DNA from 2 places in the Komagataeibacter sucrofermentans DSM 15973 genome. Region 1 is predicted to be linked to the other one. Evidence: riboswitches for the same ligand, from Rfam matches in the RefSeq annotation. Region 1 holds a riboswitch; the other holds the start of a gene.
What was found. A riboswitch is a leader RNA that binds a small molecule or an ion and turns the genes downstream of it on or off. The one in region 1 is predicted to bind cobalamin.
Positions count from the first base shown of each region.

Region 1 (15,916 bases):
GCCGCAAGGATTCTGTCTCCCGATGGCCGATTACTGGTCGTGGATTTCGCGCAACATGGCCGCACCGAACTGCGGGACCTGAACGCACATCTTCATCTGGGTTTCAATGATAGCCAGATGCGGAACTGGTTTGCCGAAGCAGGCCTGACGTGTACGGAAACGACCTATCTCGAAGGGGAACTGACAGTTGGGCTCTGGAGTGGTGGCCGTTTCTGATGTGACCCTTACGAAGCACATTTAATGACCCGGGCATGCGTAAAATACTGCCCGGGGGCAGGCCTTATGCGGTTGAACCCGGCAAACCATAGAGGTGCATGGCGGCATCACGCGCGCCGATAGTCCATTGCGCGGAAATATAGGCTTGCAGCAAAGTCATTGGCGCTTCTGGCTCGTGGAAGTCTGATATTGCGCAAGCTGCATCGACATGGGCCAGAGCCTCCAGCAGCAGGGGCGAGAAGAGTTCCTCCAGATAGTCGCCCCGATCCCGTAAAACGATCGGCAGTCCGCTGACTGGCGGGGCTATATGCAGGAATGTGGAAAACCCATCTGCACGGATCGCTTCTTCAGGGTTGGGAACGCAAACGGGCGTGCCAGCGACCGCTTTCAGCACGTCCTCGCGACGGGGTGCGCATTCCATAAGGCGGGACATGGAAATTGATCGGCGGCGCCGACGCTGCTGTATCAGAATGAATTCGGGCGATGGAACGGGAGACGTCATCTTTTTGACCATTGCAAACGGACATGGACTTAATTGGGAGGCAATGCATTCACGCATTGCGTCATAACCGGATTACCGCGTTCAGCTGGAAGCCAATGGACTGGTACGTGTGCGCAACTGCAAGCCATGGGATTGTTCGGGACAGATGGGCGCAAGTGTGTGTATCGCGCCGACGGGATCTGTTTCGTACATGGTTGCCATCAACTTTTCCGCTTTGGCTTTGACGAAAAAGCGATAATCGGCAGTAGAGCACACTGACTACCTGCTGCATTATGACGGCATTATAGAAGTTTTTTTGTTATATATCCGGCATGCATCCGAAAACGGAAAAATGTTTCGGATATGATGCCGCAATTGCGGTGGCACCAATCTGCGGATGGACAGGTCACTGACGTTCTCCTGCTACCGGTCGGTCCCGCCCGGTTGGCCTGATTTGCGACGATGGCAGGTTTCCTGGCTTGCGGGTCATGGCAGCATGGTCCTGTCTTCCCGCCTGCTTTCTTGCACGCAGTGACTCACCTGATTCTCATCAGATGACCGGATCCAGCTACATACCGCCTACAGTTGCGGGCGCAGCCACCGACTGGCTCCCGGATCATCACAGACCCCGCCAGAGCATACGGCGTTCCCTATTAATCCGCTTGCACGGCACCATCGACTTGATAGTCGGATGGACTATGCGACAGGTTACAGGACTTATGCAATACAGATTTTTGAGCGATCCGAAAGGCATGGTGGCCATCACCCTGGCGGGAAGCTGCCAGACTTGCACTACAGTCAGCCATACGTCAGACTGCGCTACCTCAAAGGCCCCGTGCGAACGGGTTAATAGGGAACGCCGTGCGTTCCGGCAGGGCTGATCGGAGCCCGGGAACAAGTCGTCGACTGCCCCCGCAACTGTGAGCGGAGAGAGAGCGGATCGTGCGTCCTGATTGAAACAGGACCGGTCACTGGCCTGGGGAACAGGCTGGGAAGATGGAACCGCTGTCATTGACCCGCAAGTCAGGAGACCTGCCTTTGTGATCCAGCCAGTTCTGTCGGGCGGGGTGCCCGGTAGACGGAGTATCGATCATGTCATCTGTTTCACACGCTGCCCTGATCTCTTCGCGTTTCGCAACCTGACTCCCGTTTTTCTGTCAGCCTATAAAAATTCACAAGGTGACGACACATGCTGCGGATGAAATTCCGCAAAATGCGTTTAGCGGGAGACTGGACAATGAGATCATATACTATCGGCGATCAGCACATGGCGGGCAGTCGGTCCTATTTCGGATCGGAAACCCTGACCCCTTTCCAAAAGCAGGCAATCCTGTCTTTGCCGGAGGATGGCGGCTACGGAACCTTGCTGAATGAAGGAAGTGTGCGCGCATCCCTCGTATTGATGGGGTTTGTTGCAGGTGGCTGTTCCGCGCGCTGGGGTATGGAGCGCGCCCGCCTGACAGCCAGTGGCCAGAAATTGCGCCGAAAACTGGCCGGGAAATGTTTATAGCGCCCAAAAATATACTTTTTGAGGATGATTTCTATAAAAATCATCCTATGGGAATATAAAATATGTATTCACCATTTGGTCCATAAACCTGCAGAGATAAGAATTATGGCTATAAGTCGAACAATATTTGGAACAGTAATAAACTGGGAGTACAATTTTTTCCTCTCCTGACTTATGCGCGCATCTTTATCAATTCCAGAAATCTTTTGCTTTAACCGGCCATATCTCCAGACAATCTACGACCGACTTTTCAGGAGCTTGGTAAGGTTTCCACCTGCTCGTGTTCGCCGATATATACCCAAAAATATGCACTACGCTATACAAGAAAGCAATGTCAAATTCTTTATGTGCAGGCAATGGTTTACGGCTTGACCTCAGGAATGTCCGCCTTACGGGGCGTCACGTCGGCGGCATTTATCGAGAAGAAAGGGGAGGGGATCGCATGGCAGTGTGTGAAGGACACGCTTGCCGTCTGCTTATCCCTTCAGGTCCTGCTCACTCCCCGTCGGCATTGAAAAATCAGCTTCATTTCAGTTGCCGGTTTTAAAGCGGTCGTTAAAAATCCGTGTGAAATTGTCCATCGTGCAACGATCATCCTGTTCATGATGACACGCCTGCAGCGTCAGTATGTCGGGCTTTATCGCCACGAACTGTTCCATGCGCAGTGCATCCAATGCCTGATGAAATATGACGACCCTTACCTGACGCTGCCCGTTCGGCATGCGCCACGTCTCGAACCCCAGCGTGGTGTCGGGACCGGTTGGGTCTGGCATATCCGCAAACGACCAGTTCAGGCCAAAAATCGCTGCCAGCATGTCCAGTGTGCTGTCATGCCCGGCAAACAGGATAACTGGCGTGGTGGCAGCGATCATGTCGCCATTGGGTTCGCGCACGGCCTTGCCTGTCACCAGATCCATGATCATGCCAGCCAGAATATGACCCCGTGGGAACGCCACGGCAGGCAGGCGACGGAGAAGCTGGCTGGCATAGGTATGGGCGGGCTGCAAGGTATCAATGGCATGGCGCATGGCGGGATGTCCCCAGCCGATATGCGCGCACGGCATGCCCTGCGCATATTCCAGCAGCATGTTTTCTGCCACCTCGGCAGATTGTGACAGGCCGCCAGACAGGTGCGGCGCATTGTTGGACCATACAGCCCGGTCCGGCGCGGTATAGCAGGGCAGGCCGGAGGTGCATCCGGCAGGCTGGATTATGGCCTGAGCCATTTCCTGCGCCAGACGTACGCTGGGGGGGCGTGTGTTCCTGTCCCGCGCCAGTGCGGTTGACAGGTCGGTCATGATAGCTTGCCGCAAGGTGGAACTGGCCTGTCCGGGCAGGTCGTTGAAAACCGGGTCATGCACGCCAGGCGGCAGGCTACCGGGCGTGACGGGGCAACCCGGTATCATGGCATGACCCATGATGTCACCGGTCTGCAGCGTGCGCCGGTCGGCCGCATCAGACCAGACCGCCAGTTCCCCGGCCCTGCATCCCTGCGCGGGCAGCACGCCCGCCTCCCGATAATACTGCCCCAACGCCATCCCCATCAGCGACAGGTCACGCTGGCCGTGTTCGGTCAGTTCACCTGGTGCCACCGGCCATGCCTGCCATTGCCGGTGCGTTCGGGCATCCAGTTCCGCAATGGGGTGGGTGGGGCTGCGTATGCCGTGCCGGGCGATCAGCACCACGCGCTCCAGCACGGGACTGGAAGCCTGTGGTGGCAATGATGCCGCCTGCGCGACTGTAGTGTGCAACATGATGTACGATATGGCGACAAGGCAGCGAAACAGATGGCGCATCTGGGCATATAATCCAGGATAGAGGAGGCCTGTGCCTTTATGACACAGGCAGGCTGGCTCCCAAAAAGGACATTATACGCTTTGATCAGGCAAATGGGTTTGTTTCTGACATTGGGGGCATGCAGAGTATGGCCGTCGTGCAAGATGCGGCCTCTTTTTTCGTGCCATCGCGGCATGGCTTGCCGGACCAGAACTTCATGGCGCATGAAGCCGGGCTGGGAAAAAGGCGTGATGATATGGTTTTGAATACCGGAATCAACGCTATGGACTACAATCAGGACAGGAAGATAACCGGCTCGCGCGATGGGAAACGATGATGAACTGGCCTGAACAGCTAGGCCTTACAATTCCATTGGTGCAGGCGCCGATGGCAGGCGTGTCCACTCCGGCCCTTGCCGCTGCGGTGTCTCAGGCCGGGGCGCTTGGTTCAGTCGGAGTAGGGGCTGCCAGCGCCACCGCCGCGCGTGAGATGATCTGCCAGATACGACAGCAGACGACCGCTCCCTTCAACGTTAACCTGTTCGCGCACAAGACGCCGGAAATCGACCCTGTCCGCAACAAAGCATGGCTGGATTGGCTGAAACCGCTGTTTACCGAGTTCAGTGCGGTTCCGCCAGCCGAACTGCATCCCATTTACCGAAGCTTCAATGATGATCCGGACATGCTCGATATGCTTTTGCATATGAAGCCGCCGGTCGTCAGTTTCCATTTCGGGCTTCCTTCGCCTGAGACGGTTTCGGCCCTGAAGGCAACAGGCGCTGTTTTGCTGGCAACAGTAACCAGCCTGGACGAAGCCCGCGCCGCCGAGACCGCAGGAATGGATGCGATTGTAGCGCAGGGGATCGAGGCGGGCGGCCATCGTGGCATTTTCGATCCCGCGGGTCACGACGATGCTCTGGGAACATTTGCCCTGACCCGCCTCCTTGTGCGCCAATGCCGCATTCCGGTGATTGCCGCGGGCGGGATCATGGATGGAGCAGGCATGGCGGCTGCCCTTGGCCTGGGGGCCGTCGCGGCACAGATGGGCACGGCTTTCATTCTCTGCCCGGAGACAGGCGCGGATGAAGATTACCGAACGGCTTTGGCAGGGCCTGCCGCGTTTCATACACGCATGACCGACCTCATTTCAGGACGGCCGGCGCGCTGTCTTCAAAACCGGTTTACGAGCCTGAATGACAGTGTCGGTATTCCACCGGCTCCCGATTATCCCATTACTTATGATGCGGGGAAAACACTCAACAAAGCTGCCAGAAACTGTGGTGAAAGTGGTTTTGGTGCTTATTGGGCCGGTCAGGGCGCCCCTATGGCGCGGGCCATGCCAGTAGATCAGCTTATGGGCAAACTGAAGGAAGAACTGCAAGAGGCACGCTGTCTTCTGGCATAATGGCTTCTCGCGGCTCAGCATCGGCAGCCTGCTCATTCCAATCCTCCATAGAGAACTGGCATGACATCAGGATCATGCCGTAAAGTGGTCTGACCCTGATCGATCGACGGAACACCGAACGCGGACGTGGCGAAAAAAGTCGCGTGCGGGCACTCACTCTTCCGGAAGTTCGGATCGGAACAAAACCGCCAGATGATGTCTTGATGCTATCAAACAGGCTTTCGTATTCAATTTCATCTGCTCAGGGATGCAGACATAACAGGTCTTTGGATCAGGCCTGCCTAACCCACATTATATCCAGAATGAATAATCAGGTCGCGGGAGGAGACTGCCTCCTGCCTGAAAACAGGGGATATCCGCCAAATATCGCGTGATCGGTTATCAATATTTCTGATTGTCTATATTTTGATATAACCATACATCTCCTATAAATGATGCGATCATAAGCACTGCTTATGATCTTATGTATAATGCCTCTTGGACGTCATATGCCTGATTGATCTACTACCATTTCCACGACACCGCAGCACAATACCAGCCTTTCAGGCCGGTACAATGCCTGCGGGACCACTATGCCGAGAAGTTATTTCTATTTTCTATTTCTCTCGCATAAGTTTTGGAAAGTATCGATGCAGTACGCACATGACCCCGCACTCCTTCTGGCGCGCTTTCAGTTCGCCTTTACCGTAGGCGTTCATATCATCTTTCCGGCCTTCTCCATCGGGCTGGCGGCCTATCTGGCCGTGCTGGAAGGGCTGTGGCTCAAGACCGGACGGCCCGTATTCCTTGACCTTTACCGATACTGGATCAAGGTGTTCTCCATCGTCTTTGGCATGGGCGTCGTGTCGGGACTGGTCATGTCGTATGAATTTGGCACCAACTGGTCGATCTTTTCCAAAAAGGCCGGGCCGATTACCGGCGTGCTGCTGTCCTATGAAGTCATGACCGCCTTTTTCCTTGAGGCAGGCTTCCTCGGCGTCATGCTGTTCGGCATGAACAAGGTGGGGCGCAAACTGCATTTTGCCGCCACATGCTGCGTATCGGTCGGCACCCTGATTTCCATGACATGGATCCTGTCCTCCAATTCATGGATGCAGACGCCGCGCGGCTACACCATAGACCCGGTCACCGGGCGCTTCATGCCAGCTGACTGGCTGGCCATCATCTTCAACCCGTCCTTTCCGTTCCGCCTGGTGCATATGGGTCTGGCGGCTTTCCTGTCGGTTGCCTTCATCGTGGGGGCCACGGGGGCGTGGCATATGCTGAAGGCCCGCAAGGCCGGGAAGTTTTCCAGCGAGCCGGTACGGGTCATGTTCTCCATGGCCATGTGGATGGCGGCGATCGTGGCCCCGCTGCAGATCCTTGCAGGCGACGCGCATGGGCTTAACACGCTCAAATACCAGCCCGCCAAGATCGCCGCGATGGAAGGGGACTGGGTCTCGGAAGATCATGCGCCCGAACTGCTGTTCGGCATTCCCAACATGAAGACCGAACACACGGATTATGCCGTGAAACTGCCGCTGGCCGGGTCGCTGATCCTGACACACAGCCTGAACGGCAAGGTACCGGGCATGAAGGACTTTCCGCGTGACCAGCGGCCGCCTTCGCCAGTCATCTTCTTCTCCTTCCGCATCATGGTCGCACTTGGCATGCTGATGATGCTGGTGGGACTGTGGTCTTTGTGGCTGCGGCGCAACAGCACCCTGTTCACCAACCCGGTCTTCCACCGTGTCGCACTCTGCATGGCGCCTGCGGGCTTCCTGGCCCTGCTGTGCGGCTGGATCACGACGGAAGTCGGCCGCCAGCCATGGACCGTCTATGGCCTGCTGCGCACGTCTGACAGCGTATCGCCGGTTGCCCTGTCCTCCATGGCGTTTTCAATGACGGCGTTCGTGGTGGTCTATGTGCTCGTGTTTGGCTCCGGCCTGGGCATTCTGGTCCGTATGCTGGGCCGTGCGCCGCAGGAAGGTGAGCACGATACCCCGCCCTCCCTCGCGACCGAGATTCTGGCAGCCCGCATGCATCCGGGCGTGATTGATCCCTCTACTGGCAAAGGAGCCTGAGGCATGATGGACTTCGCATACTGGCTCCCCATAATCTGGGCCGTGATTCTGGTGGCCGCCATTTCGATCTATGTGGTGCTTGATGGCTTTGACCTTGGCATCGGGATGCTGTTCGCGCTTGAACGCCACCCGGACCGCCGGGATGTGATGGTCAACACCATCGCCCCCGTATGGGATGGCAACGAGACGTGGATGGTGCTGGGCGGGGCCGTGCTGTACGGCGTCTTTCCCGGTGCCTACGCCACCCTGCTGCCAGCCTTCTACCTGCCGATCGTGCTGATGCTGCTGGCACTGATCTTTCGCGGCGTGGCGTTTGAATTCCGTGTCATGACACGCGGCACGGGCAGGGAAGGGATGTGGAATGCCGGTTTCATGGCTGGCTCTGCCATCGCCGCCTTCTGTCAGGGCACGATCCTCGGTGGCGTGGTGCAGGGCATCAAGGTTGTGGATGGCGCCTTTGCCGGTGGCCCGCTCGACTGGCTCACGCCGTTCAGCATCCTGTGTGGCCTGTCGGTCATGTGCGGTTATGCCCTGCTAGGGGCGACGTGGCTGATCTGGCGCACCACCGGCGTGCTGGAGGCATCATGCCGCCGCTGGGCCGCCCGGCTGGCCGTGGGCCTGTTCATCGGCATCGTGGCGGTCAGCCTGTGGACGCCGCTGCTGCACGCACCCTACCTGCGCCGCTGGACCGACTGGCCCAACATCGCATTCGTCGCCCCCGTGCCGGTTCTGGTTGTCGTGCTGGGCAGGCTGTTTGTCATGGGGCTGCGCCGGGGGCACTCGAAGGGGCCATTCCTGTGCGCGCTGGGCTGGTTCTTCCTGTGCCTGTCCGGTCTGGGCATTACGGTGTGGCCCTATGCCGTGCCGCCGGGCCTGACGCTGTGGGATGTATCATCCCCACCATCGAGCCAGTTCTTCCAGTTGATTGGCACCGCCATCCTGCTGCCGATCATCCTGACCTACACGATCTATTCCTACCACGTCTTTCGCGGAAAGGTGACGGAAACCGATGGGTACCACTGAGATCGTCCGGGGCAATGGCGATGACGCACCCTCGCGCACCGGCGTGCGGATTGCATGGTTCGTTGCGATCTGGTCGCTGAGCACCAGCGTGTTTTTCGGGGCGGCGTCGCTGCTGCACCTGATTGTTCCCAAATAAACCGGGCGGCATGGCTGCCCGACATTTCCCTCCCTCCAATACGGGATCTGGTCCAATGCTTTTTGACTTTGAACGTGACTTCGCGGGCTCCCTGCGGTGCATTCCCATGATCGCGCGGCAGAAGCTCGACATCGTCGGCATCAAACTGAGCCTGCGCCAGTGGAGCCGGTTTACGCGCGAGGAAAGGGGCAAGCTTACCGACCTGCCGTGCGAAACCGTGCCCGAACAGGCCACCTACCGCGAACTGGTCGCCCACCTGATCGCAACCCGCAGCGACGAGCCGCTGCGCCCGCTCGCTGTGCGCGGACTGGAAGACTGGCGCGAAGAAGGCCGGATGCCCGAGGCAGTCAAAATACAGGCACAGGCTGATGGCATAGCGCCGCCTACGGCCACGCAATGGGCTGCCCTGCTGCCGCTCCAGCGATTTGCTTTGGTTAAGCTGGCCCGCTCGAAGCATGAAAACGAAAATTTCGTGCCAGCGATGCTGGAGTTTGGCCTGCTGCATGATGTGGGTTCTGCCCCCGGTGCCGCAGCCATATCGCACGCCCACGCCCGCCAGCCCAACTGAAGGAAGAGGGTCAAGATCATGAGCAACGAAAAAACACCCGAATACAAACCCTATCATCATCCGGCAGGCGGGTGGGGTGCGGCCGGGGCGACCGCAAAAGTGCTGATGGAACAGAGCGTGCTGGTCAAGGGATCACGCGGGCTGCTGGCCATGAACCAGCCCGGCGGTTTCAAATGCCCCAGTTGCGCATTCCCTGACCCCGATCATCGCAAGACGCTTGAGTTCTGTGAAAACGGGGCCAAGGCACTGGCGCATGAAGCGACAAAGGGGCGTGTGACACGCGAGTTCTTTGAAAAATACACCGTCACCGAACTGATGCAGAAAAGCGATTACTGGCTGGAAATGCAGGGCCGCCTGACCGAGCCGATGCGTTACGATGCCCAAAGTGATCGCTACGTGCCAGTGGCGTGGGATGACGCATTTGCCCTGATCGGCAAGCACCTGCGCGCCCTCGACAGCCCGCATCAGGCCGAGTTCTATACATCGGGCCGCACGGCGAACGAGACCGCGTTCCTCTATTCAATCTTCGTACGCGAATTCGGCACCAACAATTTCCCCGACTGCTCGAACATGTGCCACGAGCCGACCAGCCGTGGCCTGGCACCTGCCATCGGCATTGGCAAGGGCACGATCGTCATGGGCGATTTCGAGCATGCCGAGGCGATCTTTGTCATAGGGCAGAATACGGGCACCAATTCGCCGCGCATGATGACCAACCTGGTTGAAGCCCGCAAACGCGGCGTGCCGATCGTGCTGATCAACCCGATGCCGGAGCGTGCGCTGATCCGCTTTACCGAGCCGCAGGATGTGCTGCAGATGGGCACGTTCGGCTCGACCCCGATTTCCAGCGAATTTGTGCATGTGCGCATCGGTGGTGACCTGGCCATATTCAAAGGCATGATGAAGGCGCTGTTTGAGGCCGAAGCACGTGGCGAAAAGGTGCTGGACCTTGACTTCATCCATGAACACACCGCCGGGCTGGACGCCCTGCGTGATGATGCCATGGGCTGTAGCTGGGACGAGATTACCCGCATCTCGGGCATAACCGAGGCACAGATCCGCAAAATTGCGGATATCTACATGAAGTCCAATGCCACGATCATCTGTTACGGCATGGGGCTGACGCAGCATCAGGAAGGATCCCGCCTGATCCAGCAGGTCGCCAACCTGCTTCTGCTGCGCGGCAATTTTGGCAAGCCGGGCGCCGGTATCGCGCCGATCCGTGGGCATTCCAACGTGCAGGGCGACCGCACGGTGGGCATTGATGAAAAACCGACCGAGGCCTATCTGGACCGCGTGCGCGATGTGTTCGGGTTTGAACCGCCACGCGAACACGGCCACCACGTTCTGGAAGCGGTCGAGGCCATGGAAGCGGGCACCGCAAAGGTGTTCTTCGGCATGGGGGGCAATTTCATCCGCGCCGTGCCCGATACGGAGCGCTCCTACGCCGCCATGCGCAACCTCAACCTCACGGTTGGCGTGGCCACGAAACTGAACCGGGGGCATCTGGTGCATGGCAGGGACGCGCTGATCCTGCCGGTTGTCGCCCGCTCGGAAATCATCCGCACGCAGGCTGGCGAGCAGTTCGTGACCATTGAGGATGCGATGTCAAACGTGACGGCATCGCGCGGCGTGTTCGAACCCGTAACCGAACACGTATTGCCGGAAACAGAAATCGTCTGCCGCATGGCCATGGCAACACTGCCCAACTCCCGCACGCCCTGGGCGGAGTACATGGTCGATTATACCCTGATCCGGGACAGGATTGCCGCGGTCTATCCTGAAATCTATGCTGATTTTTCCGAGAAGATCAAAGATCCGCATGGTTTTCACCTCGATATCCCGCCCCGTCGCCGGGTATGGAAGACGCCCAATGGCAAGGCGAATTTCCTTGTGCTGCCGGGGCTGGAAGTCAACGTGCCGGTGAAGGATGCGGCCATGCTGCGCCTGGCCACCATCCGTTCGCATGACCAGTACAATACGACCATCTACAGCAACAGCGACCGCTATCGTGGGGTGTACAATACCCGCCTTGTCGTGTTCATGAACAAGGACGATATGGCCGAACGTGGCCTGTCGAATGGGGACGTGATCGGGCTGGAAACCTATAGCGATGACGGGATCAGGCGCTATGTCGATGGGCTGAACGTGCTCGACTACCCCATGCCGCGTGGCGCCATTGCCGGATACTACCCCGAGTTGAACCCGCTGCTGCCGCTCGACTATTTTGACGAGATCAGCGGAACGCCCGCAGCCAAATCCATCCCGGTAAAAGTGGTGGAAAGTGTTGCATCCGCCCCGCCAATCCGGATTGCAGGCTGACAGGGCAGGCGGCCATGGATGACGCTCAGAACAGCCGCGCGGTCCGTTCCGCGCCGCCTGTTGACCGGCTTGGCCGCCCGCTGCGCGACCTGCGCATTTCGGTCATGGACCGCTGCAACTTCCGGTGCCCCTACTGCATGCCCGAAGCCACCTATCACGAGGGCTTCCGGTTTCTGGGACCAAAGGAACGGCTGGATTTTGACGAAATCGAACGGGTCGCGCGCATGGCTGCCGAACTGGGCGTGACCAAAATACGGCTGACCGGCGGGGAACCTCTCCTGCGGGCCGGCCTGCCTGATCTGGTGCAGCGCCTGAGCTCCCTGCCGGGCATTGAGGATGTCGCACTGACAACCAATGGCGTCCTGCTGCCCCGTTTTGCACCAGCACTCCGGCAGGCGGGGCTGCGGCGCGTGACAGTCAGCCTCGATAGTCTTGACCCCGCCGTTTTTGCCCATATGAGCGGCGGCAGGGGAGACCTGTCCGCCGTGCTGAAGGGCATCGATGCTGCATGTGCCGCAGGCTTTGAGGGCGGCGTCAAGATCAACACCGTGGTCCAGCGGGGCGTGAATGACGCGGGCGTGCCTGATATTCTGGCACGCTTCCGGCATACCGGCGTGACGGTCCGGCTTATCGAATATATGGACGTGGGCAATCGCAACGGGTGGGACCGTGCCGATGTCGTGCCCTCCAGCGAACTGCGCGCCCGCATCGCGGCACGCTGGCCCCTTGAGCCGCTGCCGCCCCGCTATCGCGGCGAGGTGGCCCGTCGTTATCGCTATGTGGATGGGGCAGGGGAGATCGGGTTCGTCTCATCCGTCAGCGCGCCATTCTGTGGGGCGTGCTCGCGTGCACGCCTGTCTTCTGATGGGAAGCTCTACACCTGCCTTTTCGCCACAGCAGGCACGGACCTGCGCCCGCTCCTGCGTGGGAATGACGATATTGATGAACGGCTGCGGGCAACCCTCTCACGGGTGTGGCGCCACCGGAGCGATCGCTACAGTGAGGAGCGCACGCACCCGCCCGCATTATCGGGAGGCGGGGAAAAGGCGTCCGCGCCGGAAAAAATCGAAATGCATTATATCGGGGGATAACGTGGATTTTCTGTGCACACCCCAATATTTACCGGGGCACGAGCCATGACAGCGTTCCTGTATGGGCTGGTGCTGGCCGGCGGCGAAAGTCGGCGCATGGGGCACGACAAGGCGGCGCTGCCTTATGGTGGTCGCCCGCAGCTTGCCCGCGCTTTTGACCTCGTGGCGCGGCATGTAAAGCGTTGTTTTGTCTCGATACGTCCCGATCAGCAGTTTGACCCGCTCCGGGCGTCCTATCCCTGCATTGTGGACAGGCGGGAGACAAAGGACATGCTCGGGGGCGGGCCAATGGTCGGCGTGCTGTCCGCTCATATCGCTTACCCGGATGTGGCGTGGCTTGTCGTCGCCTGCGACCTGCCAATGCTGGATGATACGACGCTTGCCACCCTTGCACATGAACGCAATGCGGATCAGGCCGCCACGGCTTATGTGAGTGAAAGCGACGGACTGCCTGAGCCGCTCTGCACGATATGGGAGCCGGCGACACTGGCCGCCCTGAACAGGCAGGCGGCGGACCAGAAAATTCGGCCGCGCCAGATGCTCGGCGGTTCTGCGGTTCGCCTCCTTGAAGTAAAAAAACCAGGTGCACTGGAAAATGTAAATGCACCTGATGAACGCAACCGGGTGTTGCAACGCCTCGGATGTTCTGAACAGGACCTAAAATGCTCACTATAGAGTTGCAGTATTTCGCCCAGCTTCAGGATGAAGCCGGACGGGCGCACGAAATACGACAGACCCCGGCCCCTACGGCAGCCATATTGTATGATGAACTCCGTGACGCCTATGGTTTTGCGCTTGAACCGGCCCGCATGCGGGTCGCGATCAATTCGGCATTCGCGCCATGGGATCAGCCGCTCCGCGAAGGCGATCACGTCGCCTTCATTCCGCCGGTGACAGGCGGATGAGCGACTTCATCATGGCGGAAACGCCGGTGGACATCAGCGCCCTGCGCAAGGGGCTCGTTATTCCTGAAGCGGGCGGGTTCTGTTCCTTTGAAGGGTGGGTCAGGCAGACGAATGAAGGTCGCGCCGTTTCCGGCATTGACTATAGTGCGTTCGTGCCACTGGCGCTGACGGAAGGGCAGGCGATCGTGCAGGAGGCCAAACAGCGTTTTGCCATCTGCCGTGCGACCGCCATGCACCGGACGGGCTACCTGCCCATAGGTGAAACGGCAGTGTGGATTGGCGTCTCCGCAGCACATCGCGATGCGGCTTTTGGCGCCTGTCGTTACATTATTGATGAGATCAAGCAGCGCGTCCCGATCTGGAAACATGAACATTATGCAAGCGGCGAGGCCGGATGGGTGCCGTGCCACACCCTCTGACCATTGAACAATGCCCCCCTTGATGCCTGAGGCTACCGTGATGTCTGCTCTCTTTTACCCGCTGGATGTGAGTTCCCTGTCTCGCCCGTATGAGAAATTCAGCCTGAATGTGGCAGAAGAAGTGCCGGTCAGTCTCCTGTTCAACGGGATTTTTCCGTATGGCACGATGATGATGACGCCTGCAGACCTGAAAGATTTCGCCTATGGGTATTGTATAACCGAACAGATCGTCGGCTCGGTTGCAGAGATCCGTTCAGTGAACATTGCAGAAGCGGATGATGGGCTGATCCTTGATATTTCCATAAAGGGCAGGGCGCTGACGCAACTCATGCGCCGTAATGCCCGCCTGCAGACCGGCCATTCAAGCTGTGGCATATGCGGCAGCGAGACCGTGCCGGAACATGATGCGGTCGCAGCCGCCCCGTTGGGGGAAGGGCCGCGCCTGTCGGTGGCAGCAATACGCAATGCGTTACATGAACTGCGCAAGTGGCAGACGCTGAATGCAGCAACACGCATGGTGCACGCAGCCGCGTGGGCAGACCATAATGGCAATATCCACGTGATCCGGGAGGACGTGGGGCGGCACAATGCGCTCGATAAACTGATCGGTGCGCGGGCTTGCAACCCGGAAGTTTTCCATGAGGGTTTCTGTCTACTGACAAGCCGGTATTCATTCGAGATGGCGCTCAAGACCGTGCGGGCAGGTATTGCCGTCGTGGTTGCAATTTCCGCCCCGACCTACCGCGCGTTCCGGACGGCTGAAACAATGAACCAGACCCTGATCGCCATTGCCCGTCAGGATGAACAGACGCTGTTCTGTGGCGGAACGCGTCTTGTCATATAGCATTACCCGGACCGAAAAATAAAAATACCGTACGTGTTACGGAAGAAGAGCCTAGCGTTTTTATTGTCGGCTGGAGAGCAATTTGTTCAGCACTCAGGCTGCGATATCAGGATTATTCTGATCTGCATGGAAAACGCATTCGGCTTCCGCGGAAGGCCTGTAGCCGACAGGTGCGAGCAGGAATCGGTGATTGTATTAATCCACCCAATGGAGTGTTTCCCCCTGCCGCCCGAACAGCCAGGCTTGCCACCAATCCATGACAGGCCACCGATATGCTCGGGTAATCGATCAATGCCCTACCACAGGACGCACGCTGCACTCACGGAACTCAGGCGAATAACGCGATGTTTTCTGCTTCTCTACCATGGGCTTCATCCTCCGGGAGTTTTACTCTCCGGTAAACCCGGGGCAGTTCAGTGTCTGATCCCTGCTCATGGTTTCAGGATATCCTTGTCAAATGCCTCGGACAGCGGCGCGGAGGGCTGGATGAGACCAGCGTTGCGGTAAGTATCGAGCGTGATTAGCTCCGCCTGTTCCACGGCATCGCTGATCGGGACTGGCGAGGCGATCAGTTGCCGGGCGACAGAGACCGCAACATCCTCAGGCAGCCCGGTCTGCTGCGCAAGAATATGGGCATACTGCGCCTGATGCGCCTGCCCCCATGCATAGGCCAGGGCAACCCGTTGGTAAAACGTAGCCAGCAGCCGACGTTTTTGGGCCAGCGCGGCCGTGGTTGCGACGAAAAAACTGTTATTTGGCGTCAGGCCGGCCGCGTCAACGACGATATGGCCTTTGTGTCCGATCGTTTCCAGCGCGATGTAGGGTTCCCAGGTGGACCAGGCGTCGACGCGGCCTGTATCCAGCGCCGCTTTTGCCTGGGCCGGTTGCAGGAAAACGATCTGCGGGGCCGGGGCGGGAATGCCGCCGGTTGCGATCAGCCTGAGCAGGAGCAGGTGACCAATCGAACCGCGCCCGGTGGCGATCCGTTTGCCCGAAAGCTGTGCGGGGGATGTGATGGTCGATCCGGGCGCGACGACGATGGCGGTGGCATGGCCGCCACCACGGGGCGGGATCAGATACGCGGCTTTAACCGGCATGCCCGCACCCCATGCGAAGAAAAAAGGGCCATCACCAGCAATGCCGGTGTCAACCGCCCCG
Region 1 covers NZ_CP137157.1:1,411,840-1,427,755, reverse strand. The annotation lists gene R5N89_RS06995 (metalloregulator ArsR/SmtB family transcription factor) at 1-216, shown strand, start outside; gene R5N89_RS06990 (hypothetical protein) at 281-775, opposite strand; cobalamin riboswitch at 1,144-1,389, opposite strand; cobalamin riboswitch at 1,509-1,752, shown strand; gene R5N89_RS06985 (hypothetical protein) at 1,887-2,207, shown strand; gene R5N89_RS06980 (histidine-type phosphatase) at 2,738-4,003, opposite strand; gene R5N89_RS06975 (hypothetical protein) at 4,132-4,320, shown strand; gene R5N89_RS06970 (nitronate monooxygenase family protein) at 4,317-5,387, shown strand; gene R5N89_RS06965 (cytochrome ubiquinol oxidase subunit I) at 6,017-7,450, shown strand; gene cydB (cytochrome d ubiquinol oxidase subunit II) at 7,454-8,473, shown strand; gene R5N89_RS06955 (DUF2474 domain-containing protein) at 8,460-8,609, shown strand; gene R5N89_RS06950 (nitrate reductase associated protein) at 8,665-9,177, shown strand; gene R5N89_RS06945 (FdhF/YdeP family oxidoreductase) at 9,196-11,499, shown strand; gene moaA (GTP 3',8-cyclase MoaA) at 11,514-12,590, shown strand; gene R5N89_RS06935 (NTP transferase domain-containing protein) at 12,636-13,265, shown strand; gene R5N89_RS06930 (MoaD/ThiS family protein) at 13,253-13,495, shown strand; gene R5N89_RS06925 (molybdenum cofactor biosynthesis protein MoaE) at 13,492-13,914, shown strand; gene fdhD (formate dehydrogenase accessory sulfurtransferase FdhD) at 13,955-14,758, shown strand; gene R5N89_RS06915 (aliphatic sulfonate ABC transporter substrate-binding protein) at 15,190-15,916, opposite strand, start outside.

Region 2 (15,916 bases), 1.3 Mb from region 1:
GCTGCGTGGATGCGCCCGACCCGGCCCTGCTGCCTGCAGGCACGCGGCTGCTGCTGGCCCGTGGCCCGTTTGATGAAGCGGGCGAGGAAGCGCTTTTGCACCGGGAACGGATTGATGTGATCGTGACCAAGAATTCCGGTGGCACGGCAACCGCAGCCAAGCTCGCGGCGGCCCGCAGGCTGGGCATTGACGTGATTATGGTCGATCGCCCCCCCGTGGCCCCGGCCGAGACGGTGGCGGATGCCACTGCTGCCATGATGTGGCTGGAAGGCCTGTCGGAATGATGTGGAAAACCTGCTCACGAAAAACCCTGGAATCATAAGAAGTTTTTGGTGAAGCTTTTTTCAAAAAGCTTCGAAAAGACGCCGCCTTTTTGAAAAAAGGCGGCACCCAAAAACTTTTATTCTGTTTTTTCTACCCGCCGCGCGGTGTAGAGCCATTTTTCCCCGTCTGCGCGCGCAATGGTGTGGGTGAGCGGGCAGCCAATCAGCACCAGCGTGCTCATATCCACCTGTTCGGGGTTGGCATGGGCAATATCGGTCAGGATCACGCGCTCATCCGGGCGGCCAATGGCGCGGGCAAAAGCGACCGGCACGGTGCCGGGCAGGATGGTGCGCAGCAGGGCAAACGCCTCGCCCAACTGGTGCGGGCGGGCTTTCGAGCGCGGATTGTACAGCGCCATCACCAGCCCTGCCTCCGCCGCCGCCGCCAGCCTTTTATGCACCACTTCCTGCGGCTTGAGGTTGTCAGACAGTGAAATGACGCAGAAATCCCCGCCCAGCGGCGCGCCCAGCCGGGCGGCGGCGGCCAGCACGGCAGACACGCCGGGAATGACCGTAACCTCCACCCCCCGCCATGCAATGGGGCCGTGGTCAATCGCCTCGAACACGGCACTCGCCATGCCAAACACGCCCGCATCCCCACCCGACACGACCGCGACCGTGCGCCCTGCCAGTGCCAGTTCAATGGCATGCCGGGCGCGTTCAAGCTCCACGCGGTTGTCACTGGCATGGCGCACCACGTCGGGGCCTGCCTGCACGCGGGCCACATAGGGGGCATAGCCAATCAGGTCGGTAGCCTGCGCGAGTGCGGCATCGGCCTGGGGCGTGCGCTGGTCCGCGGCACCCGGGCCAAGGCCCACGACGAATATGCGGCCGCTCATCGCGCATCCTCCCGCCCCGGCACGAGGATGATGGAGAAATAGGGGGCAGGCCCCGTCATCTCGGTCAGTTTCAGGCAGCGCTGGGTGGGCTGGCTGGCGCGTTCCACATAGATCGCGCGTTCCTCGCGCCCCGTGCGGCGCAGGGCGGCGCGTACTTTTTCAAGGTTGCGGCCCAGCTTCATGATGACGGCGGCATCGGCCTTTTCCAGCCACGCCACCAGCGCTTCCTCATCCAGCGTGCCGGGGATGACGCACAGCACGTCATCACCATGCACCATCGGGCGCTGCGCGGCTGACCAGCAGCCGCTCATGGCGGTGATGCCGGGCACCACCGTGCTCTCGAAGCGCTCATGCAGCCGGTCGAACACATACATCGCCGAGCCGAACAGGAACGGGTCGCCCTCGCACAAAAGCGCCACGTCGTGCCCGGCCTCAAGGTGCGTTGCGACCCGGGCTGCGCATTCATCATAGAACTGGCCCATGCGCATGAGGTACGCCGGGTCGCTGACCGCAATCTCGGTGGTGAAGGGGTAGGCGAAGCGCAGCGTGGTGGCGTCGGGGCCAATCATGTCGCCTGCAATCTGGCGGGCATGCCCGGGGCGGTCGTGGCGGCAGAACCAGCCCACCACCGGGCTTTCGCGCAGCAGGCGCGCGGCCTTGAGGGTCATGAGTTCGGGGTTACCCGGTCCCATGCCAAGGATGGACAGGCGGCCGGCACTCATTCCGTGTCACTCGCCAGCGCGTTGACGGTGGCCGCCGCCATGGCGCTGCCGCCCAGCCTGCCACGCACGATGATGAAGGGCAGGTCACCGAATTCGGCCAGCGCTTCCTTCGATTCGGCGGCACCCACAAAGCCTACCGGCATGCCAATTACGGCGGCCGGGCGGGGCGCGCCTGCGCGGATCATCTCCAGCAGGTGGAACAGGGCGGTCGGCGCATTGCCAATGGCCACCACGGCGCCGGCGAGGTCATGGCCCCACAGATCCATCGCGGCGGCCGAGCGGGTATTGCCGATCTGCTTCGCAATTTCTGGCGTGCGCGGGTCGCGCAGGGTGCAGATGACCGGGTTATCGGCTGGCAGGCGCGCGCGCGTGACGCCATGGGCGACCATGTTGGCATCGCACAATATGGGCTTGCCCGCCCGCAGCGCCGCCTGCGCGCTGGCCACGAAATCGGGCGACATGCGCACGGCTTGCGCCACATCCACCATGCCGCAGGCGTGGATGATGCGCACCACCACGCGGGCCTCGGCCTTGGTCAGGCCGCTCAGATCGGCTTCTTCACGGATGATGGCAAAGGAACGGGCATAGATCGCCGCCCCGTCGTGAATGTAGTCGTACGGTTCCGTTTGCGCGGTCATGCCGGTTGGGTTCTCCCGTTCCGTGGCGTGGTCAGGTTGCGGGGCCAGTCCCGCACGATGTGCTGTATCTGTGCCAGCGAAAGCCCGTTGTCTACAGGCGTATCAGCCGCCCGGCCATGCGGGCACAGGCCATAGCCATCCACTTGTGCCACCAGCGTGATGTCGGCTGGCCCCGGATGGGCGCAGCCCTTGGGGCAGCCTGACACATGCAGCGTGGCCCCGGCTGGCAGGTCCGGGGCCAGCATGGTGGCATCGGCAATCACGTCCCGCGCAGCACAGCCACAGCCGCGCGCGCCGATGCACGCGCTGATGCGCAGGCGCGGGTCATCTGCCTGCGTGATCAGGCCAGGCAGGGGCGGAGCCGTGGCGCAGTCTTCAATAACAAGGGCGCGCATGGGGGCCACGCGCATCTGGCCATTGCCAGACTGTTCGGCCCATTGCGCTACGTCCGCAAGCAGATCGGCGCCAATGGGGCCGGGCGGCAGGACCAGCCCCATCGCGCCACCGGGCAGCGGCCCGGCCAGACAGGCGGGCGCGTGGGCGGGCGTGGTTGCGGCGCGTGTGGCGGCCAGTCGCCCGATCCGGGCAAAGGCCTGCGCGCCAAGGGCCGGATTGCGCAGCGGGCGGGGCTGGCCGCCCATATCGGCCAGCGCACGGGCAAGGGCCAGCACGGCGGGCGGCACATCCTGCGCGGCACAGGGCAGGGCGCGCGTGCCGCAGAGGACCAGCCAGCCATCCCTGCCTGCCCGGACCATAATATCGGCCCGCAGGCTGCCTGCGGGCACATACCCCCTGCACTCCACCGCGATTGCGAACTTGGCGGGCAGGCCGCGCAGGGTTTCGGCCCCGGCGAGTGCGGCATCAAGTGCCTCGATGATGGCGGGGGCATCGGGTGCCGCCTGCGGGTCGATGCCTGCAAGGGGCGAAATCAGCAGCGCGCGTCGCGCCTCGGTTGCGGCATCGGCGCTGGCAAGGCCCGCTTCAGCCATGTCGCGGGCAAAGGCGCGCGCACTGTCCGGTGTCAGGCCGCGCAGTTGCAGGTTGCCCCGGCTGGTCAGTTCAATCAGCCCGTTGCCATGCGTGCGTGCGGCACGGGCCACGATGCGGGCCTGCGGGGCGGACAGGCGGCCAAGCGGCGGGCGCACGCGCACCAGCCAGCCATCGGCGGCCTCCATGGGGGTGTGCAGGCCGGGGCACCAGCCGCGCACGGACGGTGCCGTGGTCATGGCGCGGGGTCCAGCAACATGCCAGCGCTGTTGCGCCGTGGCCGCCACAGGTCGCGGCGCAGGGCATCGGCCATGAGGCGGCGGATGGTGGCGTGGGCATCGGGGTTGGCTTCAAGCAAGAAGGCGTCCATCTCCGGGTCATCGAGCAGGCGGCTGAAGGCGAGATCAAACTGTCGGTCAAAGCGCGCGGGCACGGTGGCGGCAAAGCCGTGCAGCGCCTCTACGCCGCGTGCGATCTCGGCTGCCCCCCGGTAGCCGTGGCGGCGCATGCCCGCAAGCCAGACCGGGTTTGCCAGCCGCCCGCGCACCACGCGGGCTACTTCGTGCACCGTGCCGCGCAGGCGGGGGGCCTCGGGGCGGGAGGTATCGCCATGCACGAGGCGGGGCGTATTGCCCAGCAGGTGGGCAGCGGCGGCCATGCCGCCTTCATGCGTGGCCATGTCCACGCTTTCCAGAATATCGGTTTCGGCATGGTCCTGCACATGCAGCAGCACGCCCGCCTGCGCCATGCGCCCGGCCAGAATGTCTGGCGCCTGCTGGCCCTCGCGCCCGCCGCCATAGGTCCAGGCCGAGCCATTCAGCCATGCCTGCCCCAGCCCGTCACGTTCATGCCACTGGCCGCTGGCCAGCACGTCTTCCACCCCCGTGCCGTAGCTGCCGGGGGCTGTGCCAAACATGCGGGCGGTGGCGGTATGCCGTGCCGCCCCTTCAAGCCCTGCGGTGCTGGCGGCCAGCGGGTTGAGGTCGGGGGCTTCGAACGTGCGGGCGGCAATGGCCTGCACCGCCTGCTCGAACAGCGCGATCTGGCCGGGAAAGGCATCGCGGAACAGGCCGGACAGGCGCAGCGTCACATCCACGCGCGGGCGGTCGAGCGCTGCCATGGGAATGACCTCGATGCCGCTTACGCGCCCCGATGCGCCATCCCATACCGGCCTTACGCCCATCAGCAGCAGGGCCAGCGCCAGGTCCTCGCCGCCCGTGCGCAGGCTGGCCGAGCCCCACAGGTCGATCACCAGCGCGCGCAGCGGCTCGCCCTGGTCCTGCAGGTGTTCCTCCAGCAACAGGGCTGCCGTGCGCTCGGCCAGCACCAGCGCCGAGCGGGTGGGAATGGCGCGGGGGTCCATGGCGTACAGGTTGCGCCCCGTGGGCAGCACGTCGGCGCGGCCACGGGTGGGCGCACCTGCCGGGCCTGCGGGCACGAACCGCCCATCAAGGGCTGCGAGCAGGGCGGCTGCCTCCGCCGCGCCGCAGGCGTGCAGGCGGGTGGGCAGGTCGGCGGGCGCGCTGTCGCCACAGGCGCGGGCGATGGCATGGGCCAGTTCCACTGTCCGGGTGGGGGGGCGGCCAAAGACATGCAGCCCGTCGCGGATCTGGAGGTCTTTTACATCGCACAGATAGGCGTCAAGCTGGGCGAGGGCTTCATCCTCGTTATCGGCGCGGGCAATGCCGCCTTCATCAAGCAGGCCCAGATCATCCGCGCGTTGCAGGATCTCGCCACGCAGGATGGCGCCCCGCCTGCGGTCGAGCCCGTCGGCTGCGGCATATTCATCAATCAGGCGTTCGAGTTCGCCCGTATCGGCCCCTGCGCTGCTTACTGCCGCGATGGGCGGTGTCATGTGGCCAATGGTCACGGCGCCCAGCCTGCGCCGCGCGGCGGCTGCCTCGCCGGGGTTGTTGACGATGAAGGGATAGATCACCGGCATGCCCCCTACCAGCACCGAGGGCCAGCACGTGGCCGAAGGGGCTGCCGCCTTGCCCGGCAGCCATTCCAGCGTGCCATGCGTGCCCAGATGCACCATGGCGTCCAGCCCGCAGCCGTGGCGCAGCCACAGGTAGAAGGCCACATAGGCATGGCGCGGTGGGGTGTCGGGGTCATGGTAGCCGCCGTGGCGGTCGGTTGTGGTGCCCCGGTCGGGTTGCAGCGCCATCAGGATGTGGCCTGCGTGCAGGTGGCGCAGGGTGAAACGGCCATCGCGCACGCAGGGGTCATCCTCTGGCGCGCCCCAGCAGGCGGCAAGCTGGTCGCGCAATGCCTGCGGCAGGGCCTCAAGCCACGCACGATAGGTCGCAACCGATACAAACGCGGTGGCAGGCGCGCGGGCCAGCGTATGTGCCAGTTGGTCCGCCGTGGGTATGTCACCCGTGTCATAGCCCGCCGCGTGGAGCAGGGTCAGGATGTGTTCAAGGCTTGCAAAACTGTCCAGCCCCACGGCATGGGCGGCCTGCCCGGTGGGCGCACCCTGCGCGCCGGGATAGTCGGACAGGATGATGCCCACCCGCCGCTGGGCAGGTAGCTCATGCCCCAGCCGCGCCCAGCCCAGCGCGCGGGCGGCGGTGAGCGCAATGCCCTGCGTGTAGGGCACGTGGCGGGCAGGCAGGCCGGGGGTGGTGTCCTCCTTGAAGGAGATGGGGAAGGCGGGAATGCGACCATCGAGTTCAGGCAGCACCACCTGCATGGCAAGGTCGGCCTGCGACAGGCCGCGCACACTGTCGCGCCACAGGCCGTGGGCAATGCCGGGCTGCTGCACCTGCAGCACCGGCACGCCCGGCATATCCAGCGGTGAGGGGCTGTCCGCCGCCCCGCGCGCGGAAAAGAAGGTGGCGTTCATGATGACATCGGGCGGCATATCCGCCAGCCGTGCCGCGACAAAGGCCGCCGATTCCGGGTTCTTGAGGGAGGAGACATAAACAAGCTCCGCCCCCATGCCGCGTTGCTCCAGTTCAGCGGCAAGTGCCGTGATGGGGGCTATATCGGCAGCCAGCAGATGGGCGCGGTAGAACACCACCATGGCGCGAAAGGGTAGGGCAGGATTGGCCGCATGCAGCACGCCTGCCGGTGGCAGGGGTTCGGGGCCTGCGCCATCATCCGGCCCGCGCCCTGCAATATGGGCCATGAGCCGCAGGGCGGTGGCGGTGTTGGTGGCCCCACCCGTGCGCAGCAGGGTGTCGAGCCGGGTGCGGATGGCCTCTGTCACGGTGGAGCGTTCGGCCAGGCGCGGGTCGTCGCGCCCGTCGCCTGCCAGCAGCACCAGCGGGATGTCCGCCTGCTGGCACGCGCGGCTGAGTTCCTCCACGCCGTAGCGCCAGTATTCCAGCCCGCCAAGCAGCCGCACCACCACGCAGCGCGACTCCATGATGGTGTCGGCCACATACAGGTCGATCGACATGGGGTGGCGCAGGCGGGACAGCGTTGCGGTGCGCAGGCTGGCATCGGGCGCGGCCCCTGCCGCATGGGCGGCGTTGAGGCATAGCAGGTCACTGTCCGAAAAGGACAGGAACACGATATCAGCCGGGGCGTGGCCGAGGTCTTCGGCCTGATCGGCCTCATCGAGCGTGCGGACCTCGCGTGCCAGCAGGTGCATGATTCGGCCCCCCGTCTGCCGTTTGCCTTACGCCAGTGCCAGGGCCGCTGCAATGGCGGCCTGGTCCAGCCCCTTCTGGCCGATCACCACAAGGGTGCCGGTTCGCGGGCCATCCTTGGGCACGGGCTGGTCGAACTGGTGGCGAAAGCGGCTGCCAACCCCCTGCACGGCCAGCCGCATGGCCTTGCCGCGCACGGTGGCGTAGCCCTTCATGCGCAGGATGTCGTGCTGTTCGGCCAGTTTTTGCAGGCGGGTGATGAAGCCCTCCACGCTGTCCTGCTCGGGGATGGGCAGCACGAAGCTCTCGAAATCATCATGCTCGTGCTCGCCGCCCTCGGCATCATGGTGGGAGGGGCGGGCGGCAAGGTCATCTTCCGCCGCCGCATCGAGGCCGAGCAGCACGGCGGGGTCAACCTGCCCGTCGGTGGCGCGCACCACCTTCACCGCGCGCGGGATCTCGGCGCGGATCGCGGCCTCGACCGCATCGGCCTGCGCGGGCGTCATGAGGTCGGTCTTGTTGAGCATGATCAGGTCCGCGCACAGGAGCTGGTCCTCGTACACCTCGGCCAGGGGGTTGTCGTGGTCGAGCGAGGGGTCGGCGGCCTGCTGGCGGGCGACTTCCTCGGGGTCATCGGCAAAGCGGCCGGCTTCCACGGCGGGGCCATCGACCACGGTCACCACGCCGTCAACGGTCATGCGCGTGCGGATGGTGGGCCAGCCGAACGCCTTGAGCAGCGGCTTGGGCAGGGCGAGGCCGGAGGTCTCGATCACGATATGGTCGGGCGGGGTCGCGCGGTCGAGCAGGGCTTCCATGGTGGGCAGGAAGTCGTCCGCCACGGTGCAGCACAGGCAGCCATTGGTCAGTTCGACAATATCCTCGTCGGTGCAGCCTTCCACGCCGCAGGCGCGCAGCGTGTCGCCATCGATGCCCAGCGTGCCGAATTCATTGACCACGATGGCAATGCGCTTGCCTTTCGCATTGGCCAGCACGTGGCGCAGCAGCGTGGTCTTGCCTGCGCCCAGAAAGCCGGTGATGACGGTAACGGGCACTTTGGCGCGGGCCGTGGCGGACGTGTTCATGGCGGTCAGACTCCGGAAAAGAGGGATGCGGGAAAGCGGCCGCGCACCATGTCCGACAGGCTTGCGGGCCTGCGCGAAGGCATGACGGTGCCTTTGGCCGAGGCGGCGTACGCTTTGGTGTAGGTCAGCAGGTCATCGGCCTTTTCCGGGCCGAGATTGGCCAGTAGCCAGCCCCATTTGCCCGGTGTCGCGATAACGGCGGTGCAGCCGTCGTTGCACGCGGCAAGGCAGGCGACTTCATGCACCACAATGTCGGGATCGCCTTTGGCCAGTGCCTGCATGGCATCGTGCAACTGCCTGCCCTGCGGGTTGTCCGATGCGGGCAGGCCGCGGCGGCAGGTTACGCACACATGCAGGTGCACGGGCGGTGGTGCCGTGTCTGGCTGGGGGGAAGTGGTCATCTGGTCCGTGCCCTTTCGCGGCGCTGCCGGGCGGGCAGCACAAAAAGCGGGGTGCGCGGTCATGCCCCGCCCGGCAGCAGATTGCCAGGTGGTGGCCAGTCGCGTGCCGGGCACCCCGCCAGCCATGCGATCGAAACGGTCATCTGTCCCGCGCGGGCGGGGATGGCAGGTCTCCTGGCTTGTGGCGAAGGGCGTGGCGGGCCACACCCTCAATATCCGGCGGCCTTCCCGGTCCCTCAGGGACCAGTGGCGGGACCGGTGCACGCACCGGGCCGGATTCGACCACTTACAGTTGCGGGGGCAGCGACGGCATTGCCGAGTGGCGCACCGTCTTCCCTATTCTCCCTGTGGGGGAACCATCAGGGGCGGATTTAGCCGATTGCGGTCCGCGCTGTCAAAGCCGCATGCCAGCCCGTGCCCTCAGGGCCGGGGCGCGCCGCTGGTGGCCAGACGCCATGTGGCGTGGCGGGTCAGCACCGTGCGGGTGAGGGGGGCGATATCGAGCCGCGCCATCATGGCGCCGTCACCGCCGAGGGCCGCGATGGCAAGCGCGCGGATGACCGTGGCATCGGCCAGCACCAGCATGCGCGCTGGCATTGCGGGGAGTGCGGCCAGCCATGTGCCAGCGCGGCGCAGCAGCGAGTCGCGGCTTTCACCCCCCGGTGGCGCGAAACCGGCATCTCCCACCCAGCGGGTGAGGTCGGCAGGGGGGAGAACCTTGAGCGAAAGCCCGTGCCACGCCCCCATATCGGCCGCCTGCAGGGCGGGCACGGCCTCGCAGGCATCGGTTCCGATGGTCTTGTTCAGGGGCGGTGGCACAAAAAGGCGATCGGCCGACGGCAGGCGGGCCATGAAGCCTGCGGGCAGGATGGGGGCAGCATCGCGTGCCGGAATGACGCCCCGGCGCAACTCATCAGGCGCAGGCAGGGCGATGCAGGTCAGGGTCTGGTTCATGCTGCCCTGCGTGGCCCGAAAGGGTGGGGCGAGCAATGGATGATTGACCTTGCCGGTTGATTTTGAAAGCATGGCGGCTGATCCGGTTACACGGCAAGGGCATTGCAAGCCGCCCTGTCATGCCATACTGCTCCGGATCGAGCATGATCCATGGAGTTTTCAGCATGAGCCAAGACACATCCGTCCTGTCCGCCAATATTGTCGCCCCGCCGGTTGCCATTCCCGTGCGCGACCTGCTGCCGTGGGGCGTGTTCGGGCTGGTTCTGGCCTCGCTGCTGATCTACTTCGTTGGCGCGGAGCAGGGCGCGACCTCGCTCGTTTCTGGCCATTACGTGCATGAATTCGTGCATGACGGCCGTCATCTGCTCGGCTTCCCCTGCCACTAAGGGGCGCGGGGCGCATCCGCCCCGCATGGCCTGATGTGAAGAACGGCATGCGCCCATTGCGCCTGCCGTTTTTTATTGCCTGAACGACTTTTGAAAGCAGCAGTTCTTGGCGAAGATTTTTTCAAGAAGCTTCGATAGAACGCCGCCTTTTTGAAAAAAGGCGGCACCCAGAAACTTTTATCATTTTGAATTGGTGAGGTGGATAACGGTCCGCCCTCTTATATGCCCCGCAAGCAGGCGCGGGGCCAGGCCGGGCACTTCGGCCAGGGTTGCGTCATGCAGCATGCTGTCCAGCCGTGTGGGGTCGATGTCACGCGCAAGCCGCGCCCAGGCCGTCATGCGGCGCGGTCGGGGGCACATGACGCTGTCGATTCCCTGCAGGCGCACATTGCGTAAAATGAAGGGGGCCACAGTCAGCGGCAGGGCCATGCCCCCGGCCAGCCCGCAGGCCGCCACCGTGCCGCCCTGCGTGATGGAGGCGCACATCGTGGCCAGCGCCTCGCCCCCCACCACGTCGATCCCGCCTGCCCAGCGTGCTTTTTCCAACGGCTTGCCGGTAGGGGCGAGGGCTTCGCGTGGCAGCACTTCGGCAGCACCCAGGCTGGTCAGATAGGCCTGAAGCTGCGCCCGCCCCGTTACCGCCACCACCTGATAGCCCAACTGCGCCAGCAGCATCACGGCCATGCCGCCCACGCCGCCGCCCGCCCCGCTGACGATGATGGGGCCGGAGGCAGGCGTCAGCCCGCCATCCTCCAGCGCCATGACGCACAGCATGGCGGTAAAGCCCGCCGTGCCAATGCCCATCACCTGCCGCCCCGACAGGCCCGCGGGGTGTGGCAGCAGCCACCGCCCCGGCAGGCGGGCCATGCCAGCCATGCCGCCCCAGTGCTTTTCCCCCAGTCCCCAGCCGGTGGCCAGAACCTGATCGCCGGGGCGGAAGACCGGGTCATCGGAGTGGAGAACACGGCCAGCAAGGTCAATGCCTGGAATCATGGGAAAATGCCGCACAACCGGCGCCCCGCGCGTCATGGCCAGCGCATCCTTGTAGTTGAGGCTGGACTGCGCGACTTCGACCGTCACATCGCCCTGTGGCAGGCTTGCGGGGTCGACCTGTTCCAGCCGGGTGGTGGTCGCGCCATCGGCGTGGCGGATCATGAGGGCCTCGAACATGCGAACGGGTTTCCTTGCTGGTAATGAAAACAGGGGGGTGCTGTATCCTTCATGACCCGTCTGGGTGTCTGTTCCTATTTACAGCCATGTGATTTCGCATGAACGTGATGGATAATGTGCAATAAATAGCTGATCTGGAAACGAATTTCCAAAAAATCGGACCATCTGCAAAAGGGGTTCGGGGGCACTGCTGCCATGGGTCGGCCGGTTGCATGAAAATGCGCAGGGCAGGTGTGATATCGCCCCGCTACCTGTCCCTGTTGCGCTGTGGTGTGCTGCTTTTTCAGCCAGCATTGCACAGGCAGGAGGCATGCGTATGTCCGACACCACCGTTTCTTCCTTTTCCGCCCAGTCCTCCATGAACGCGCTGTGGCAGGCCCGTTATGGCACGAAGCCGCCTGAAAAACCGCTGCCCGAAAGCCCGGTGGCGCGCAGCCTCATGGCGCATCGTTCCGTGCGGCATTTCAGCCCCGCCCCCCTGCCCGAAGGCGTGGTGGAGGCGGCGATTGCCGCAGCCCAGTCGGCCTCGAGTTCATGCAACCTGCAGGCATGGAGCGTGATTGCCGTGCGCGACCCCGCGCGGCGCGCCCGGCTGGCCAAAATAGCGGGCGATCAGGCGTTCATCGCGCAGGCGCCGCTGTTCCTGGCGTGGGTGGTGGACCTGTCGCGGCTGGAGCATGTGGGCCACGCGCAGGGTCACGCGCTGCCGGGGCTGGACTGCCTCGATACATTCCTGAGCGGCGTGGTGGATACGGCGCTGGCGGGGCAGAATGCAGCGGCGACGTTTGAATCCTACGGCTTGGGAATCGTGTACGTGGGCGCGGTGCGCAACCAGCCCGAGGCCATTGCCGCCGAACTTGGCCTGCCGCCCAGGACATTTGCGCTGTTTGGCATGAGCGTGGGCTACCCTGACCGCGCGCAGCCTACCGCCATCAAGCCGCGCCTGCCACAGGCCATGGTGCTGCATGAGGAACGCTACAGCCCCGCCGCCACGGATGAAGCCGGCATCAGGGCCTATGATGCCAGCCTTGAGGCCAGCCGTGCGGGTGCGCGGAACTGGAGCAGAAGCGTGGTGGCGCGACTGGGTGAGATCGGCGCGCTTCATGGCCGCGAGCGCCTGCCTGCCGCCCTGCGCGCCTTGGGTTTTGTGCTGGGCAAGGCGTAAAAGCAGGGGGCATGCGCACGGGGCGGGGTTGACCGGCGCAATGTTCTGGTGAACTTCTGATGTGGTTGCCCGCAGCTTGAGGCGGGCAGGGGCGCGCTCCGTATGGCGCGCCAGCGCCATGATGAAAGAGAAATAACGGCTATGGACAGCGCCACTTCCCTTCCCTTCACGCTTTCACCCACCGCGACCCCGGTCTCACCCGAGCGACGGGCGGAAATTCTGGCCAATCCCGGTTTCGGGCGTGTCTTTACCGACAACATGGTCGTGATCCGCTACCAGGAAGGCAAGGGGTGGCACGACGCCCGCGTGCAGCCTTATGCGCCGTTCACCCTCGACCCCGCCGCCGCCGTGCTGCACTACGCGCAGGAAATATTCGAGGGCATGAAAGCCTACCGCACGGCGGAAGGGGGCATCACCCTGTTCCGCCCGCAGGCCAATGCCGCGCGCTTCCGCAAATCGGCGGCGCGCCTTGCCATGGCGGAACTGCCCGAGGACGTGTTTGTCGAGGCCGTGCGCCAGCTTGTGCGCGTGGATCATGCCTGGGTGCCAGGCAACCCCGATGAGAGCCTGTACATACGCCCCTACATGATTGCGAGCGAGACGTTCCTTGGCGTCAAGCCCGCGTCGGAATACCTGTTCATGGTCATTGCCTCGCCCGTGGGCGCCTATTTCGGGGCGGAAGCGGTGAGCGTGTGGGTGTCCGATTTCTGTCGCGCCGCCCCCGGCGGCACGGGCGAGGCCAAGTGCGGCGGCAACTATGCCGCAAGCCTGCTGGCCCAGCAGGAAGCCAAGGGCCATGGCTGTGCGCAGGTGCTGTTCCTCGATGCGGTGGAGCGCCGCTGGATCGAGGAAATGGGCGGCATGAACGTGTTCTTCGTGTTCGATGACGGCTCTGTTGCTACTCCGCCGCTGACCGGCACCATCCTGCGTGGCATCACCCGCGATTCGCTACTCACCCTTGCGCGTGAGATGGGCCTGACCGTGCGCGAGGAGCCTTACGCCATCGACCAGCTTTACGCTGATGCCGCCTCAGGCCGCCTGAAGGAAGTGTTCGCCTGCGGCACGGCGGCGGTGGTCTCGCCCATCGGGCGCTTCCGCGGCCATAAGGGTGAGGCGGTGATTGGCGATGGCGCGGGCATTGGCCCGGTCACCGCAAAGCTGCGCAATGCCCTGATCGGCATCCAGCGCGGCACAGCGCCCGACACCCATGGCTGGGTGGAAAAGGTGATCTGATTTTCCTCCCGCACGGCAGGGAAATGGAAAAAGGGCGGGTCATGCTGTAAGGCATGGCCCGCTTTATTTTATGGCAGGCAGTGCGGGGGCAGGGAGATCGTCATGGCTGAAAACAGGTTTGATGTGACGGGGCAGTGGGATGGTCAGTTCAGCTACCCGCGCACGTTGCCGCCGGAGTTTTTCTCCGCCTCCCTGTTCGAAACCGGTGGCACCATTGGGGGCACGGTAACGGAGCGCCCGGCATCGGGTCAGGCCGGGGCGGGCTGCTTTGTCTCGACTGTGCGCGGCGTGCGCCACGCAGCCGAGGTGCGTTTTACCAAAACCTATGAAGGCGGCCCCGGCGGCATGTCGTGCTGTATGCGGGCAGGCTGAATGCCGACAGCACCGAAATCGAGGGAATGTGGCGGATTGAAGGGTCGTGGTCCGGGCGTTTCCTCATGATCCGCAAGGATGGCGGTGCGGCGGTGGCCGTGCAGCGGGAGGCGGTGGCGGCCTCCCACTGAGGCAGGATGATAAAAGCTTCAGAAGAACGCCGCCTTTCTGAAAAAAGGCGGCATCCGGAAACGTCTGTCTTATTCCGCAGGTGTCGCGGTCTCTTCCACCGGCACATAGAGCCGGTTGCCGTTGCTGCGGAACTCTTCCTTTTTCTGTTCCAGCCCGGCGATGCGCTCGGCATTGGCCTTGAGGTCGTGGCTGATGCGCATGGAGCAGAATTTGGGGCCGCACATGGAGCAGAAATGCGCGTTCTTGTGCGCCTCGCGCGGTAGCGTCTCGTCATGGTACGAACACGCCGTATCCGGGTCGAGCGAGAGCTTGAACTGGTCGTTCCAGCGGAAGTCGAATCGCGCGCGGCTGATCGCGTTATCGCGGATCTGCGCTGCCGGGTGCCCCTTGGCCAGATCGGCGGCGTGGGCGGCGATGCGGTAGGTCACCACGCCCACCTTCACGTCATTGCGGTCGGGCAGGCCGAGATGTTCCTTTGGCGTGACGTAACACAGCATGGCGGTGCCGAACCACCCGATCATGGCAGCGCCAATGCCTGATGTAATGTGGTCGTAACCCGGCGCGATGTCGGTGGTGAGCGGGCCGAGCGTGTAGAACGGGGCCTCGCCACATTCGCGCAGCTGCTTTTCCACGTTGACCTTGATCTTGTGCATGGGCACGTGGCCCGGCCCCTCGATCATGACCTGGCAGCCTTTGGCCCAGGCGATCTTGGTCAGTTCGCCCAGCGTTTTGAGTTCGGCAAACTGGGCGGCGTCATTCGCATCGGCAATCGAGCCGGGGCGCAGGCCGTCGCCTAGCGAGAACGAAACATCATAACGGCGCATGATGTCGCAGATTTCCTCGAAATGCTCGTACAGGAAGCTCTCGCGGTGATGGTGCAGGCACCACCCCGCCATGATCGACCCGCCGCGCGAGACGATGCCGGTCACGCGGTTGACGGTCAGCGGCACGTGCTGCAGCCGCACGCCTGCGTGGATGGTGAAGTAGTCCACGCCCTGCTCGGCCTGCTCGATCAGCGTGTCGCAGAAGATCTCCCATGTCAGGTCCTCGGGCACGCCGCCCACTTTTTCCAGCGCCTGATAGAGCGGCACCGTGCCGATGGGCACCGGCGCGTTGCGCAGGATCCAGTCGCGGATGTTGTGGATGTTGCGGCCCGTGGAAAGATCCATGACCGTATCCGCGCCCCAGCGGATGGACCAGACCATCTTCTCCACTTCCTCCGCCACGGATGAGGTCACGGCGGAATTGCCGATATTGGCGTTGACTTTCACCAGAAAGTTGCGCCCGATCACCATCGGCTCAAGCTCGGGGTGGTTGATGTTGGCGGGCAGGATGGCGCGGCCTGCGGCAATCTCGGAGCGCACGAATTCAGGGGTGACGAAGGCGGGAATGTCAGCGCCAAAATCCTCGCCATCGGCGCGGCGCTCTTCGGCACCCTCGACCATGGTGGCGCGGCCAAGGTTCTCGCGGTGGGCGGCGTAGATCATCTCCTGCGTGATGATGCCCGCGCGCGCGAACTCGTATTGCGTGACCATCTGGCCAGCGCGCCCTTCATGCACCACATGCGGCGCGGGGCAGGCGGGGACAAGATTCTCGCCTTTGGCAAAGCCGTTATCTTCCGGTCGCACGGCGCGCGGCCTGACTGCGGGCAGGCCACGGGCTACGATCCATGGCGCGCGGACGGGTTTAAGCCCCTGGCGCACGTCGATATGGGCGTTGGTGTCGGTATAGGGGCCGGAGGTGTCATACACGCGCACCGGCGGCTCGTTGGCGCTGGGTTCGAGTGCTATTTCACGGAACGGCACGCGGATATCCGCATGCCCCTCGGGCGATGACCAGACCTTGACGGACCCCATGATGGGGCCGGTGGTGACATGGTCGGGAGATGAAGGCGAAGCGACGTTCGTCATGGC
Region 2 covers NZ_CP137157.1:2,735,261-2,751,176, reverse strand. The annotation lists gene R5N89_RS12995 (cobalt-precorrin-6A reductase) at 1-284, shown strand, start outside; gene cobJ (precorrin-3B C(17)-methyltransferase) at 401-1,162, opposite strand; gene R5N89_RS12985 (precorrin-2 C(20)-methyltransferase) at 1,159-1,884, opposite strand; gene R5N89_RS12980 (precorrin-8X methylmutase) at 1,881-2,522, opposite strand; gene cobG (precorrin-3B synthase) at 2,519-3,748, opposite strand; gene cobN (cobaltochelatase subunit CobN) at 3,745-7,110, opposite strand; gene cobW (cobalamin biosynthesis protein CobW) at 7,138-8,190, opposite strand; gene R5N89_RS12960 (DUF1636 domain-containing protein) at 8,196-8,591, opposite strand; cobalamin riboswitch at 8,738-8,967, opposite strand; gene R5N89_RS12955 (histidine phosphatase family protein) at 9,012-9,617, opposite strand; gene R5N89_RS12950 (CbtB domain-containing protein) at 9,710-9,931, shown strand; gene R5N89_RS12945 (MDR family oxidoreductase) at 10,112-11,101, opposite strand; gene R5N89_RS12940 (NADPH-dependent oxidoreductase) at 11,418-12,266, shown strand; gene R5N89_RS12935 (branched-chain amino acid aminotransferase) at 12,408-13,499, shown strand; gene R5N89_RS12930 (hypothetical protein) at 13,602-13,871, shown strand; gene R5N89_RS12925 (hypothetical protein) at 13,850-14,002, shown strand; gene thiC (phosphomethylpyrimidine synthase ThiC) at 14,072-15,913, opposite strand.
Region 2: linked by a shared signal. The riboswitch ahead of R5N89_RS12960 (DUF1636 domain-containing protein) and the one ahead of R5N89_RS06985 (hypothetical protein) in region 1 are both predicted to bind cobalamin.